DNA from 4 places in the Photobacterium sp. DNB23_23_1 genome. Region 2 is predicted to be linked to each of the others. Evidence: riboswitches for the same ligand, from Rfam matches in the RefSeq annotation. Region 2 holds a riboswitch; each other region holds the start of a gene.
What was found. Region 2 has a riboswitch for lysine ahead of ACVA53_RS00970 (Na+/H+ antiporter NhaC family protein). Riboswitches for the same ligand answer to the same signal wherever they lie in the genome.

Region 1 (3,993 bases), on a different contig from region 2:
GAACTGGTATTCTGGGCTGCTGAAGGCGGCATTATTCCGCTTCTGGCATTATTGGCAGCCGCTGGGGCGGTGCTGCTCAAAATAAAGAAAGCACGGGAAGGTACCCAACTAGCCTTGATCGGCTTATTTTTCCCAATCGTTCTGCACTCCCAGTTGGAATACCCATTCTATCACTCGCTGATCCACTGGGTGATCTTCGTTATTTTGATTTACTGGGCCGATAACCTGACCGCCAAATACTACAAGAAGAAAATGGAGTATATCCTGTCGATCCGGGCGCTAGTGCTGACAATACCGCTGATCACCACAGGTTTCATGGCGACAACCCTGTACTCTGGCACTCAACTCACTAAGTACGAAACCAACCATCCGGCCAATGTGAATTACCTGCTGCGAGTCAATAACCCTTGGGCATGGCAAAACCGATTCGAATGGGATCTGCATGTCACCCAACTTCACCAGGGTATTGCCAGTAATAATCCAGCGTTGATCCAGGATTACATCGACTGGGCCCAGCAAAAGGCCAAGCAATGGCCACGCATCGCGCTTTATCAAAACCTGATTGCTGCTTATAACCAACTAGGTCAGAAAGAGATGGCCTCCCAAATTATGGATGAAGCCCAATACCTGTATCCAAAATATGCGTTTTTAAAGGAAACGGACTTGTCCGCTCAGACTGCTGAAAATGGGACGCCATAAACCCTATGGGGTGATGTTAAAATGAAAAAAGGGCTACCCGAGGTAGCCCTTTTTACTAATTAAACCGCAATAGCTTAGATTCACTTAAGAGTTGTTTCTAGCGCCCGCAGGCACAATGCCACGTTTTCACTGCGAGCGGCATAGCCCATCAAGCCGATACGCCACGCTTTGCCAGCAAGTGCACCAAGACCTGCACCAATTTCCAAATTATAGCGCTCCAACAACGTTTTCCTCACCTCGGCATCATCAATGCCCTCGGGAATATATACTGCATTGAGCTGTGGCAAGCGATGTGCCTCATCAACCACAAATTTAATCCCTAATGGCTCCAGACCTTCACGTAATTCTAGATGGGCATCTTTATGGCGCTGCCAAGCATTCTCCAAACCTTCATTGTGTAGCAATACCAAGGCTTCATGCAGCGCATATAGGCTGTTCACTGGCGCGGTATGGTGATAGCTTCGCTTGCCTTCACCGCTCCAGTAACCCAGTACCAAGCTCTGATCTAAAAACCAACTCTGGACGGGCGCTTGACGGCTCTGGATCTTATCGATGGCTTTTTCAGAGAACGTTAATGGTGACAAGCCCGGAACACAAGACAGGCACTTTTGACTACCAGAATACACCGCATCAAGTTGCCATTCATCCACCAGCAAAGGGACGCCCCCGAGCGATGTCACGGCATCGACAATTGTCAGGCAGTTATGCTCACGGGCCAACTTGGCAATAGCTTCCGCATCGCTCAGCGCACCAGTTGAGGTTTCGGCATGAACAAAGGCCACGATTTTGGCATCTGGATGGCTCTCGAGCGCCAAGGCAACCAAGGTCGGGTCTACCGGCTCGCCCCAGTTGTTATCCACCATCACCGCCACGCCACCGCAGCGCTCGACATTCTCGCGCATCCGATCGCCAAACACGCCATTGCGACAGACAATCACTTTATCACCCGGTTCAACCAAGTTAACAAAGCAGGCTTCCATACCGGCGCTCCCTGGCGCAGAAACCGCAATCGTGAAGGTGTTTTGAGTCTGGAAAGCGTATTGCAGTAACTGTTTGAGTTCATCCATCATGCCGATGAATAGTGGGTCTAGGTGGCCAATCGTCGGGCGGCTAAGGGCCTGCAGCACCTGCGGGTAAATATCCGATGGACCGGGTCCCATGAGGGTACGCTGTGGTGGGTAAAAGCTACCAATCGTCATTCTTATTTTCCTCCCTGGCGGTAAGAGTGGCATTTGCCTCGTTATTGTAAGGTACTGATTGACTATATCAGTATTAGACTAATTATGCTTATCTCAAATCATTTCCCCCTTCCGGTATATAGAGCCCTCCCTATTTGTGACAATTTCTTGCAAATTTTATGCATATTTTATTCTTACCCAATTGACAACCGACTAGGAAATCCGGTTCAATATAGATCGTTTTTTGTTCATCCTGAGAAAGGCTTTTCTCAGGTGAAGACAGAAGAGGAGCGTTACCCAGGTATCTAGATTGCGGGGCCCCACCCCAAAGCAGTCTTGAGAGGGGGAGTAACGCCGAGATACAACATGACAGGGGGCATGGTGTATCGGCTACGAAGGTTGAATCCTTCTGGCTGTCATCTATTCATCGTGGTAATGAATAGATGGGGAGCTTCTGGTTGTTGTACCGGTTTACATCTTACCTTTTTGCTCTCCTGACTTATTGTCGGGATTACCATCCCGATCCCCCTGTTAATTGCGTTTATACTCTTTAATTCTGGGAGACTCGTTGTGAGCTTTGTTGAAAATAACTTTACTATTCCTCCACCGATAACCGTAGCGAAATTTGGCGGTACTAGCGTAGCCGATCATGCCGCCATGAGCCGAAGTGCCACGATCATCAAGGATAACCCTGCTGCCAAAGTAGTGTTGATCAGTGCCTGCTCCGGTGTTACCAACCTGTTAGTTGAACTTGCAAATGGAATTGCCAATAACGAACAGCGATCCCAGCGGCTACAGCAATTGAAATCGATACACCAAAACATTATCGACAAACTGGCTCACCCTGAAGCCGTTGCTGACCACATAGAACAATTAATCAATACTGTGGCAAACCTTGCAGAGCAGGCTATTGACGCGCCTTCAACTAAGCTGACCGATCAGCTGGTTGCCCATGGCGAGTTGTTGTCGACCCACCTGTTCAGCCAGATTCTCAACGAAATGGGGGCTTCAGCCCTGCGTTTCGATATCCGTTCAGTTATGCGCACTGACGGCCAGCATGGTAAAGCCGTTCCGGATATTGATGCTATCCATCAGCTTGCCGATGAACAGCTTCAGCCACTGCTAGCTAGCGATACGATTATCGTATCCCAAGGCTTCATTGGCTCTGACAGTGATGGGCAAACGACGACTTTAGGCCGCGGCGGTAGTGATTACAGTGCCGCTTTAGTCGCCGAAGCTATCAGCGCGGGCACTCTGGAAATCTGGACCGATGTACCGGGTATGTACTCCACAGATCCGCGTATCACTGCTAATGCCAAGCCAATCAGCGAGATAAGCTTTAGCGAAGCCTCTGAAATGGCTAATTTCGGGGCAAAAATTCTCCATCCGTCGACCCTGTTGCCAGCAGTCCGCCAGCAGATCCCTGTCTTTATCGGTTCATCAAAAGCACCGGAACAAGGTGGTACCTGGATCCGCCAACAGGTCAGCGAACCACCAAAATTCAGAGCTTTGGCACTGCGCTGTAATCAAACCATGGTGACGCTAACGAGCCTGAATATGTTCCAAGCCTATGGGTTCCTTTCAGAGGTCTTCCGTATTTTGGCCGAACACAAAATCTCGGTCGACTTGATCACCACATCAGAAGTCAGTGTGTCACTGACTCTGGATCAAACCGATACCGGCGGGGGCGCACCTAGCCTACCTGCCGCAGCGATGGAGCAACTGAGCCAGCTATGCCGGGTAGAGGTTGAACAAGATCTTTGCCTAGTCGCACTGATCGGGAACGATCTCGGTGATGCACCGGGTGCCGCAACCCAGGTCTTCAGTCGCCTAGAGCAATACAGTCCACGGATGATCTGCTTTGGTGCCAGCACCCACAACCTGTGCTTCTTGGTCAAAACCGAAGAATCACGCGAAGTGGTCAAGGTATTGCACCACGGTCTGTTCGAGTAATATCAAGCTGAATTCAGCCGATAGATACAAAATAAGAAAAGGCGCTCACTGAGCGCCTTTTTTATCTGTGCTGATTAACTTCAAACTCGGCAGAACTATAAGCAACAGCTAGTTATTCAAGTTCGGACCCAGCCATTTTTCAGCCTCGATAAGATCCCAGCCT
Region 2 (3,993 bases):
AGCGGGCATCATGGCTGAAATGCCTTGTGGTGCTGCTTTTACCCAAGTGTTCACGCCAAGGTTAAGACGAAGCGCTAGCGCAATAGAAACCACTAGGCTACAAATCGCACCGTATACCAGAGATGATCCAACATCGGTGTTTTCAAAAGAGCCGATCACACTGAAGGCTTCACCATTGGCTGCTAGTACATCTGCGCCTGATTGCACCATGAAAAAGACTGTTGCCATCGTCAGGGTCAGGATAGGCAATACCATATCGATCATGCCGCCTTTGGCAGATTCTGGTACCTCAACCTCCAAACCAGCAGGTTTGCCCTTGGACTCATCCCACAGTTTGCCTTCTAGTGCCCATTTTTCATGCTTACGCATTGGGCCGATATCAAGTTGGAAGGCAATAACGCACAGTACCATGACCAAGGTGAATACCGCATACAGGTTCATTGGCATCATCTCGACAAAGGCTGAGATAGGGCTCTGATCTGTCACACCGTGTGCCATCATGATGCCGCCAACGAGGGCGATGATATAGGCACCCCATGACGAGATAGGCATCAGTACACAAACCGGTGCTGCGGTTGAATCAAGCAGGTAGGCCAGTTTTGCTCGAGAGATATTGAAACGGTCGGTTACCGGACGGCAGATGGCACCTACAGATAGGCTGTGGAAGAAGTCATCAATGAAGAAGATAAAGACCATCAGGCCGGTTAGTGACTTGGCACTGCGGCGATCTTTACAGCGTACTGCTGCCCAGTCGGCAAATGCTTGCGTTGCACCGGAGACACTCATCAGGCTGATCAGTGCACCAAGCAGTAACATGAAGATGATCATGTTAACGTTGTCACCGTTGAGTGCATCATCAACCCAGACAATCGCCAGTATCTTTGCAACTAGGTACTGCAGTGACTCTAATGGTGAGTATTGGTTTAGCATCATGGCACCGGCAAAGATACCTGAGCCAAGGGAAAGCAAAACCCGCCTGGTAGTGACTGCTAGGATAACAGCCAGCATGGCTGGGACAACGGACATTAGTGAGTCCGAAAAATCTACAAGGTTCATGATCTCATCACACCTACAACTTAAAGGTGGAGATCTACCGAAAGGAAGTGTAACTAAGACGCAGAAAGGTATGACTTGTTACCCCCTCAGGTAGCGCTCCATAGGTCAAAACTATGGCAGTTCTGTGCCTATTCGACACAGACCCAGCGACTGAAGTTGATGACTGCAGTCACTTCGGCGCTGACTCCTTTCTCCGGCTTCACAGGTATCACCCTCTGCTCGGTTACTGTTAGGCAGCGCGCCTCTACTGATTTAGGGATTATCGCCGTCAATCCTACTGGTTTTCGGCGATAAGGCTGACATTATATACGGCTGAATAATTATGTCAGCTAATAATCAGCTTTTTTCATCGTGTTCATTAGAATCTTGGTTTGTACAGTTAGCCCCTTTTCTCTGATTATCTTACTTACCCATATCTGGGTTTATATTTTAAGGAGCTACCGTGTTTTCTCGTAAACACTTTGAATTGATCGACAAACCGACGTTCTTCGGGGCGCTGGGCATGTTGATCTCGGTTGTGGTGCCCTTGCTGCTGTTTCCAGTGCAAGGTGCGGAATGGATTGCTATTGCCAAAACCTTTATGACCGACAAACTCGGTTTTCTTTATTTGTCGCTCGGTGTCGCTGCTTTTTTCTTTATGATCTACATCGTTTTTTCTGACATCGGCCAAATCAAGCTGGGTGATCCTGATGAAAAGCCCGAATTTACCACGGCTTCCTGGGCAGCGATGCTGTTCTGTGGCGGTATCGGTGCCAGTATCCTGTACTGGGGGACGATTGAGTGGGCTTATTATTATCAAGCTCCGCCGTTTCAGCTTGAACCGGGTAGTGAAGAGGCGGTGCGCTGGGCAGCAACTTATGGCTTATTCCATTGGGGACCGATAGCTTGGTCTATCTACTTGGTTCCAGCTTTGCCAATTGCGTATTTCTTTTATGTTCGTAAGCAACCTGTGTTAAAGGTATCTGCGGCTTTGATGCCGGTCATTGGTGAAGCCCGCAGCTATGGTTGGCTGGGTAAGGTCATTGACGTGCTGTTTATCTTTGGTCTTCTCGGTGGTGGTGCGACAACGCTAGGCCTTGCTGCCCCATTGATCACCGAAGGTGCCAACTACTTGTTTGGCGTACCAAAAGACACAGAGACTCAGATTATTGTGTTGATGCTCTGTACTGCGATCTTTGCATACTCGGCCTATGCCGGGATGGAAAAAGGGATCAAGTTCCTCAGTAATGTCAACTTCTGGGGAGCACTGGGTTTATTGGCCTTTGTGCTGATTTCCGGCCCAACCATTTTCATGCTGGAAACTGGGCTCGATTCACTGGGCCGTATGCTGTCGAATTTCTTTGTGATGGCAACATGGGCCGAGCCGTTCGGCGGCTATGGCTCGTTTGAGAATACCCATTTCCCACAGGACTGGACCATTTTCTACTGGGCGTGGTGGTTGGTGTTTGCACCGAGCATGGGGTTGTTTGTTGCGAGGATCTCCCGTGGCCGTACTATCAAGCAAATGGTAACGGGGTCGATCTTCTTTGGGTCGATGGGCTGCTTTTTGTTCTTCATGATCTTGGGTAACTACGGTCTATCGCTGCAGCTGTCTGGAGCGCTGGATGTCGTTGGTATCCTTAACAGTGAAGGGGCGACCAAAGCCATTTTCTCAATTCTTGAGCAACTGCCTTACAGTACCGTTGTTATTGCCGCGTTTACGCTATTGTGTTTGATCTTTACAGCGACCACGTTTGACTCGATCTCTTATATTTTGGCATCGGTGGTACAGAACAATGTGACGGAAGACCCAATGCGGTGGAACCGTTTGTTCTGGGCTTTTGCATTGTCATTTATGCCTTCGGTATTGCTGTTTATGGGCGGCTTGTCGACCCTACAGACCGCAGCCATTGTCGGTGGTTTACCGCTGTTGGTGATTGCGGTGATGTTGATGATATCGGCAGTGAAAGCGGCGAAGCTCGACCTGACTCACCAGGAAGGCTATGAAGATCCGGTAATTAACATCGAGGAGTTGCCAGATGTTGACCCTTGGTCGAAAGAAGGGATGGCGTTGACCAAGTTTGACGAGCTGAAAGACATCGCGATGGCCGCAGCCGAAGCTGAACGTGAAGCCTTGTATAAAGTGTGGAAGCTGAAGAAAAAGATGCGTGCAGAAGCTATGGCGAATGGCGAGTCTGCTTTTGAACTTAGCGAGGCGCCACAAGAGCGACTGGATCAACTTCAGCAGTTGATGGACGACGCCATATCAGCAAAAGAGAATAAACTAGCGGCTTCGGAAGAAGCACAGGAAGCGCGTAAGGTGTTTGATGAACTGATGCGACGCCGTCTTGAAGCGATGGTCGAGCAACAAGCTTAATTTTGATCAGTCGATGATGGCTCGTGGTTTACCGGTTACCTAACGTTTCTAAGCTCTCCTTGGCTTTGAACAGCGGGGGTTCAGGGTATAATGGTAAAACTAAGCAATCTCAGATTAGTAGGTATAACAATGAAAAAAGCACTTCTGACCGCGACACTATTGCTGGCAACTCCGCATGTTTTTGCAAGCGAGAATGCTGATATGTTTCCTGAAATGCCTGGTTTTACCAAGCATGTTATTCAACTTGAAGCGACTGAAAACGAAAGCCAAAACCGCCGAGTGCAAATTATTGCCAATAGCGTTATGAATGTTGATTGTAATATTAAAGCACTTCCTATGGATATTGAGCGACGTTCATTGGAAGGCTGGGGATACTCATATTACGTATTGGAGAAGCAAACTGACTATGCCTCTACCATGTTGGCATGTGAAGAAGAAGCATCAGATCAAAATTTGCAGTTCCACAGTGATTTGTTGCGTTATAACTCAAAGCTTCCTTTAGTTATTTATGCTCAGGATGATGTTGGCGTTGATCACGCCGTTTGGGCTCCAATGAAATAAAGCGATGCCGGTTTGACGCT
Region 3 (3,993 bases), on a different contig from region 2:
GGGCTGTAATGGTACCTCGATAATCAAGAGCCGGGACGATCATGAAAAATCAGCCCACCTCACCACCCGAGTACATACCGATGTGTCTTTCCCACGCAGTGCCGTGCCGTTCTTGCTCACTAAGCTTCCGGCTGGCAAACATACCCTGGAGAGTTATTACAAGATGGGTAAGAGTTAATAGCATTCATTGAGTCTATTCGTTTAGGTTTCCCGGCCTTCGTTAAGGCCGATAAAAAGGATATTGGGGGATATATGTACAAGATTGGTTTAGATGTGGGTGGAACGAAGATATCAGCCGCTTTGTTTGATGCCGAAAATAGGGTTATTCACCGGCAAAGATACAGTACGGATAAATCATCGTATGAAAATTTTATTGGGCAAATCTTGGCAGTGATCGAGGCGTTCAAAACGGAAGCTGGTGATAAAGCCTTGGTGGGGATCGGTCTGCCGGGCGCCATCGATGGTGAATCTGGCGTGGTGAAAAACTGTAACTGCCAAGTGGTCAATGGCCATAACCTTGAAGAGGATTTGGCAAATCATCTTGGTCATCAGGTTCATATTGCCAATGATGCTGATTGTTTTGCCTTAGGGGAGGCTTGCTATGGTGCTGGTGAAGGTAAACAAGTCGTTTTCGGTATAGTACTCGGAACCGGATGCGGGGGTGGTTTAGTTATAAACCAGACGCTGGTTAGAGGGCCAAATCGGTTGACCGGGGAGTGGGGCCACAACCCACTGCCGGGTTATGATTTGGAGATAGATGGTAACGTCGACCCTTGCTATTGCGGCAGGGCGCATTGTATCGAAAGTTTTCTGTCCGGGACTGGCATCGCGAAGCGATTTGCCACTACTTATGGTGAAGCGTTATCTGCTGCTGACATATTTAAGCACATTGACCATCGGGCGGATTGCTCCAGTTTTTATCGGCTTTATGTCGACCAGCTAGCCCGTGCATTGGCTAGCATCATTAATCTTATTGATCCTGACATGATAGTGGTTGGTGGGGGACTATCAAAACAAAGCCGTATTTTTGAAGATTTGCCAACCGTTTTGCCAAAGTATGTCTTCGGAGGTAAGTGCAACACGCTTGTGTTACCCGCTAAGCTGGGTGATGACTGCGGGATATACGGTGCTGTGAAGGTTGGCAGTCAATGTAGCTAACGCTATTTATACGTCATGGATCTTGGCTGAGGAAAAAAAATGCATTTTTTTAAAAATAATGCTGTACATAAAGCGCCCAGCTGTTAATATCCCTCTCGTTCTTAGAACAAAGAGTTATTCAATGCAACATCAAGTACAAGTTAAACCTTTAGCTACTTTTACGTTATCGTACTGTATCTCACTGTTTCCCTTAGATTGAACGTAACATTAAATAATTCAGTAACCAATCATATCGCATACTGCGATTAGTTTATTAATGAATTTATAAGGGGCAGTCTATGTCTAAGTCAACTGGTATCGTTAAGTGGTTCAACGAAGAGAAAGGTTTCGGTTTCATCACTCAAGAAAACGGCGGTGCTGATGTATTCGTACACTTCCGCGCTATCGCTTCTGAAGGTTTCAAGACTCTTGCTGAAGGTCAAAAAGTTTCTTTTGACGTAGAACAAGGTCAAAAAGGCCCACAAGCTGCAAACGTTGTAGCTCTGTAAGCCGAAACTTACTTTGTGATAAAATGCTGGCTTAGGCCGGCATTTTTTATGTCTGTCATATCTGTTGCATTTTTCCTCCAATACCTGCTGTTATGTCCCCTTGTTGCGTAAATATGCAACCAACTCTTTTTCGGTAATACTTCTCTGTTTCTGTAATCAAACCCAATTTAAATCACCACATCTCGATACTCGGTCTACTTTTATGTGAAATGACTGGGGTAGGGGAAAGGGTGAGCACTCTGGTTGTTTCCCCTGCAGTTCAATGCTTTTCCAGTGATTGATAATGTTAAATTAATGTTTTAAGAAATAATTTTCGTGATCTTTGTCACGTTACGTGGCCAATTCAGTTTGGTTTGGCCAGATTTGTGTTTTATTCAATATAGAGTGAGAAGTTATTCAGTCTTACTCGTTAGTAGAGGCGCATTGCCTAACAGTAGTTTAGTGAAGGTCGACAGCCAGAGAAGCTAAATGAAAGGAGCCAATGCCGAAGCAGTACCGGTCGTCAGCCATGCTGCTGGGGTTGTTCTTAATAGGAACAGCACTGTCATCCAGACCCTGTCTGGATGGGGAGCTACCGCAATTTTTGTCATCGAACAGGTAAGTTCGTCTACCTATTTCGTACAGCCTTTGTCTGCTCGCGCGTTTCTATACTCCCCCCTCTTAAATACTCAAGTCACTCCAGGCTGCTTGAAGTCGCTTGGGTATATACCTTTTTGTTTTTTAGGAGAAGTCTACGAATGGCTGATTACGGATTGTTGTCCATCGTACCCGCGGTGCTGGCATTGATACTCGCCTTTACCACTCGGCATGTTGTTTTAGCCCTTGGGGTTGCAGTGATCAGCGGCATGCTGATCTTAACCAAGGGTCATCCAGTCGATACAGCGTTGATGTTCCTGTCTGAAGGGCCATTTATTCAGCTAGCCTCGGGTAGCAACGCACAGATCATTATTGTTATTACTATCATTTCGGGCTTTATCTATCTGGTTGAACAAAGTGGCGGTATGGCGGCGTTTTCGTCCATGGCTACTCGCTATGTGTCATCGCCATTGAAAGCCCAGCTAGCCACTTGGGCAACTGGGATCGGTATCTTTTTTACTGATTCGGGAAACTCGTTGATCCTTGGCCCGATGTTCGCGCCAATCTACCAGAAGCTCAAATTGAGCAAAGAAAAACTGGCGTTCATTATCGACTCGACCTCATCACCGGTCTGTGTGCTGATCCCGATTATCAGCTGGGGGGTCTATTCGCAGGGGTTGATTGAAAATGCGTTTGATAATATGGGTCAGCAAGTCGATGGTTTTACTACTTTCCTCCAAGTTATCCCTTACCAACTCTATGCGTTGCTGACACTGTTTAGTGTGCCTGTGTATGCGGTGCTGAAAAAAGATTGGGGCCCGATGGCTGAAGCGGAACACCAAGCTCGTCAGCAGGCAGAAGTGAGTGAGCCGTCATCAGATCAAACGCAACTGGCTAAATCTGGCCGAATTTCACTGATAGTCTTGCCTCTGACGGTGTTGTTTGGCTCACTGATTGCCCTATTTACTTACAATTACCATCTGCATGGCACAATCAATGGTCCGGTGATCCGTACATCACTGGGAACCAGCTATTTGATTGCCTCGATAACGGCAATTGCTTACTACGCCTACACCAAAACTATGACCGCTTCGACAGCCTTCAACACTTTTGTGTCGGGAATGCAGCGGATCATGCTAATTTTGATTATCTTGCTATTGGCATGGACCTTGGGTGATATCTGTAAGTCTCTGGGGACTGGGGATTATATCAGCCAGGTAATGAATGACCGCCTGCCGGTATTTTTGCTGCCAGCGATGATCTTCGTTATCGGTAGTTTTATCTCGGTTGCGACAGGATCGTCGTGGGGCACTTTTGCCATTTTGATCCCAATTGCCGTACCGGTTGCCAGTGCGCTCGGTGCTGATCCGCTGATTTGTATTGGCGCAGCGCTGAGTGGCGGTATGTTGGGCGATCATTCTTCACCGATTTCAGACACGACCATTTTGAGCTCGATGTCTACCGGGTGTGATCATGTTTCCCATGTCCGTACCCAGTTCCCGTACGCCATATTAACCGGGGTGACCGCCAGTATTGGTTTTATGGTCGCTGAGATCACCCGTAGCCCGTACACCATTTTAGTGGCGGCATTAATGCAAATCGCTCTGATTGTATTGATGGTGCGTCGTCAGGCTTCAGTAAGCCCTGTTACCGTTTAAGAAGTGACGGCTTAAAAACATATTGTTTATAAAGGATTGAAAATGAATACATTATTTTGGCTGAGAGATGAAGTTAAAGTCGGTGAACACAGAACAGCGCTGACACCAACAGG
Region 4 (3,993 bases), on a different contig from region 2:
CCTGATCACCGTCAGCAATTGCTTTGCCGCTGGCATCTTGGCGGATTACCATATTGGCTTTACGGCCACAATGGCAGATGGTTTTCAATTCAACCAATTTATCTGCCCACGCAAGTAAATAACGGCTTCCTGCGAATAATTCACCACGAAAATCACTGCGCAACCCATAGCAAAGCACAGGTATATTTAACTTGTCGACGACTTCCGTTAATTGATAAACCTGCTCTTTGGTTAAAAACTGGCATTCATCAATCAATACGCAGTCAACTTTTTGTGTTGCATTCATATCTTGCAGGCGGGCGTAAAGATCATCGCTTGCATTAAAAAGCTCAGCTTCTTCTTGCAAACCAATACGAGAGCTGACCATGCCTTTGCCATAACGGTCATCAATCGCCGCGGTAAAAATCACCGGCGTCATACCCCGCTCGCGGTAATTAAATGATGACTGTAATAATGTTGTCGACTTACCCGCATTCATTGCCGAGTAATAGAAATACATCTGGGCCATTAAGCTTCCCTAGTAATACGATTGGTGCGTAAAAAATCAGCCGAGATGCTACAGAAAAGCCCTTCAGATTGAAAGGAGCAAGCTCAACTTCTTTGTAACCAGATAGCGGACAACCTCACATCTCACTGAAATAAAAAAGCCTGCATCAAAATACAGGCTTTTTCATATTCAAACGATCAGCATCAAGCGTTAGCCGTTGCTTCCTGAGGACGGCGAGATAGCCATGACAATCCAGCACAAGCTAAGATAAAGGCTACGGTTGCGGCCAAGAACGACACCGCGAGAGAACTGGTGAAGCCAAGTACCAAGAAGCCAATGGTTGATACTACTGCCATCGACAACGCATACGGTAGCTGAGTAGAGACATGATCAATATGGTGACAACGGGCACCTGTCGACGACAGGATAGTCGTATCAGAGATAGGCGAACAGTGGTCACCAAAAACAGAACCCGCCAATACTGCGCCTAGCATAGGTAGCATTAGCATGATATCCGTCGCGGCAGCTAAATCACCCGCGATTGGTAGCATGATGCCGAACGTACCCCAAGAGGTACCGGTTGAGAATGCCATCAGGCCTGCAAGCAAGAACAGAATAGCAGGCAACAGCATCGGGCTGATATTCCCTTCCACCATTGTCGACAGGTATTTACCGGTCGCCATATCGCTGATCACCGAACCGATGCTCCACGCAAACAGCAGGATTAAAATCGCGCCTAACATAGACTTAGCACCGATCCACAACGTAGACGACACATCAGCCGCCGGGATACGCTGGCGGATTACAGGAATAAGCGCAGCAACAAAACCCACAAGGCCACCGTAGACCAGAGACATACCCACATCGGTATTCTCAAAGGCGCCTAATACATTAAACGCAAGGCCGTCAGCTGCCAGCGCTTGGTAACCCGTAAAGATCATAAAGAAGAAAGTCGCCACAATCAGCATCACGATTGGCATGATAAGATCGGCAACACGACCATTTTTGCTTTCTTCAATTTCAAGTTCATCATTCAGATCTTTGGCACGGCTGTCGTCATCACCTTCGTCAAAACCGCGGCAGTGACTGGCTTCTAGCTCGTGTTTTTTCATCGGGCCAACATCAATTTGGAACCACGCCACCACGAATACCATCAGCAGGGCAAACACTGCATAGAAATTCATTGGTGCCAGCTGCACGAATGCACCCAACGGAGTATATTCCGTCACACCATGCGATGCCAAAATACCGCCAATCAAAGTGATAATATAGGCACCCCAGCTAGAAGCAGGCATGAGCACACACATTGGCGCAGCTGTTGAGTCAAGGATATAGGCCAGCTTAGCGCGGGAAACATAGAAACGATCTGTCACTGGACGTGAGATCGAACCAACGGCCAAACTATTGAAGTAATCATCAACAAAAATAAACACACCCAAGAAAGCAGCTAGCAGTTTAGCACCACGCTTGCTCTTGATTTTAGTTTGTGCCCATTCAGCAAATGCACGGGTACCGCCAGAAAGTGTTAGCAATGCTGTGGTCATACCCAGCAAAATAAGGAAGGCGACAATACTCATGTTCCAGCTGTTAATGGCACCGTCATCAATAAACAGCCCTTTAACCGTGGTTCCAATATAGTTTGCGGTGCCACCTACCGAAAAATCAGTCAGCAGGAATGCGCCCAACAGGACACCAACACCCAAAGAAACTAAAACGCGTCGTGTAAGGATTGCCAAACCCAATGCAACCAAAGGTGGCAACAATGACATGGCGGAATGGGAAAAATCTACAATATTCATGATCTCGACTACAACCGATCCTGGTTGGAGATCTACTGTTTAACACGACATCTTGTCGTGTATAGAAGAGCATAAGGAAGGGATAAGGCCCTTTTCCGACTCCACAGTAGCGCTCCATAGTTAATGTAATTATATACTATGGCAGTGTTATCCCTATTCGGTGACAACCCCAGCAAGTTGGCTTGATAATCCGAGCTTGCTTCGGCAACGGCTCCTTTCGTAAATCCTCATCGGTATCACCCTACGATTTACTACTAATAGACGATGCACCTCTACCCTTAGTCTAGGTTTGGTCAATTCTACGGAATAGACATTCAAATGCAACCAGTTAACGTGAAAAAAATGACACAAATAGTGAATAGTCTTGCCGCAAAGAACAAGAATTAGACAGTTAAAAGCAATTTTTCATACCCATTGCATATGAAATTGATGGCAATTATTTAACCGTCCCTGTTGATTGTGGATAAGAATATTTACTCATCTCGACCATTACAATCTATTACAAATGAGAAATGAACCCAGTAAATTGCAAAAAAATAAATAAACACTTCATTTTTTAATTGGCATCGCCGTATTAAAAGTATTATTATTGCAATTATTGAATTGTCACTGCTATTATTAATTTATAGTTTTAGACCTACAGGAAATAAAAAATGTCTGATGCAATGAAAGCGCTACTTAACCTTCGCAGCCTTCGCGCTCTTTCTCGTGAATATTCTCTTGAGCAACTACAGGAAGCGCTAGAAAAACTTCAAACTGTTGTTACTGAGCGTGAAGAGTCTGAAGCTGAAGAAATCGCTAAAGAAAAAGAACGTACAGAAAAACTAGCTCAATACCGTGAAATGCTTCTTGCTGACGGCATTGACCCAGAAGAGCTTCTAGCAACTCTAAATAAAGCTCCTAAAGCGAAACGTGCACAGCGTCCAGCTAAATACCGCTTCATCGATGAAAACGGTGACGAGAAAACTTGGACTGGTCAAGGCCGTACACCAAGTGCTCTTAAAAAAGCTCTTGATGACGGTAAGTCTCTAGAAGAATTTGAAATCTAATAGTTCAAATCATCTGCGAACATCTAAAAAAACCCGACTTTTGTCGGGTTTTTTATTATCCGTTCAACGTCAGAAGCCTTTTATTTAAACCTTTGATTTTCAAAGGCTAAACTTGTATTACCAAGTGCATAGTAACAACACGTTTGGTTTGAACACTATATGACAGTCAATAATAAACCATTGGTATTGCGCCATCATTACAGGTTATTGGTGAGTCTTTACTTACTTTTTAGCATAAAAAGCCAGACCTTTTAGCCTGACTTTTTTGTCATATTATGACATTAACGAATCTGATCGGCTAAATGACTTACCGCTAAGGCGAAATAGTGCGAACGGTTCCACTTAAGTAAGGATTGGTAATTACCGTAGATCAAGTAGGCTCGACCATGTTTATCATCCGGTTGGATAAGCCATGCTTCAATATCAACACTCGGCAGTACCTGGCCATTAAAACGGCGAACACCTAATCGTTGCCAGTCTACTAGGCTTTTGGCTTTGCTCTTTTCAACCCCCATCAACGAAGCATCGATAGAAGCGGGTAATGAAACTTGTCGGCCCCAGGTATATTGATCATCCCAGCCCGCTTTTTTTAAATAATTCGCGGCAGAGGCAAAAACATCAGCCTCTGTCTGCCAGATATCAATCTTTCCGTCATTAT

Region 1: another riboswitch for lysine. It lies ahead of lysC (lysine-sensitive aspartokinase 3); the one in region 2 lies ahead of ACVA53_RS00970 (Na+/H+ antiporter NhaC family protein).
Region 3: another riboswitch for lysine. It lies ahead of ACVA53_RS19945 (Na+/H+ antiporter NhaC family protein); the one in region 2 lies ahead of ACVA53_RS00970 (Na+/H+ antiporter NhaC family protein).
Region 4: another riboswitch for lysine. It lies ahead of ACVA53_RS07650 (Na+/H+ antiporter NhaC family protein); the one in region 2 lies ahead of ACVA53_RS00970 (Na+/H+ antiporter NhaC family protein).

The regions. Positions count from the first base shown of each region.
Region 1 is NZ_JBNNXT010000009.1:7,011-11,003, reverse strand. It holds gene ACVA53_RS07875 (PglL family O-oligosaccharyltransferase) at 1-699, shown strand, start outside; gene ACVA53_RS07870 (pyridoxal-phosphate-dependent aminotransferase family protein) at 780-1,898, opposite strand; lysine riboswitch at 2,153-2,339, shown strand; gene lysC (lysine-sensitive aspartokinase 3) at 2,448-3,830, shown strand; gene metH (methionine synthase) at 3,939-3,993, opposite strand, start outside.
Region 2 is NZ_JBNNXT010000001.1:236,611-240,603, forward strand. It holds gene ACVA53_RS00970 (Na+/H+ antiporter NhaC family protein) at 1-1,056, opposite strand, end outside; lysine riboswitch at 1,140-1,311, opposite strand; gene ACVA53_RS00975 (BCCT family transporter) at 1,559-3,412, shown strand; gene ACVA53_RS00980 (ecotin family protein) at 3,542-3,973, shown strand.
Region 3 is NZ_JBNNXT010000040.1:11,560-15,552, forward strand. It holds gene ACVA53_RS19930 (DUF2264 domain-containing protein) at 1-178, shown strand, start outside; gene ACVA53_RS19935 (ROK family protein) at 253-1,158, shown strand; gene cspE (transcription antiterminator/RNA stability regulator CspE) at 1,437-1,646, shown strand; lysine riboswitch at 2,052-2,228, shown strand; gene ACVA53_RS19945 (Na+/H+ antiporter NhaC family protein) at 2,384-3,880, shown strand; gene ACVA53_RS19950 (saccharopine dehydrogenase) at 3,923-3,993, shown strand, end outside.
Region 4 is NZ_JBNNXT010000008.1:125,546-129,538, forward strand. It holds gene ACVA53_RS07645 (thymidine kinase) at 1-508, opposite strand, end outside; gene ACVA53_RS07650 (Na+/H+ antiporter NhaC family protein) at 691-2,286, opposite strand; lysine riboswitch at 2,386-2,569, opposite strand; gene ACVA53_RS07655 (H-NS family histone-like protein) at 2,940-3,335, shown strand; gene ACVA53_RS07660 (lytic murein transglycosylase) at 3,617-3,993, opposite strand, start outside.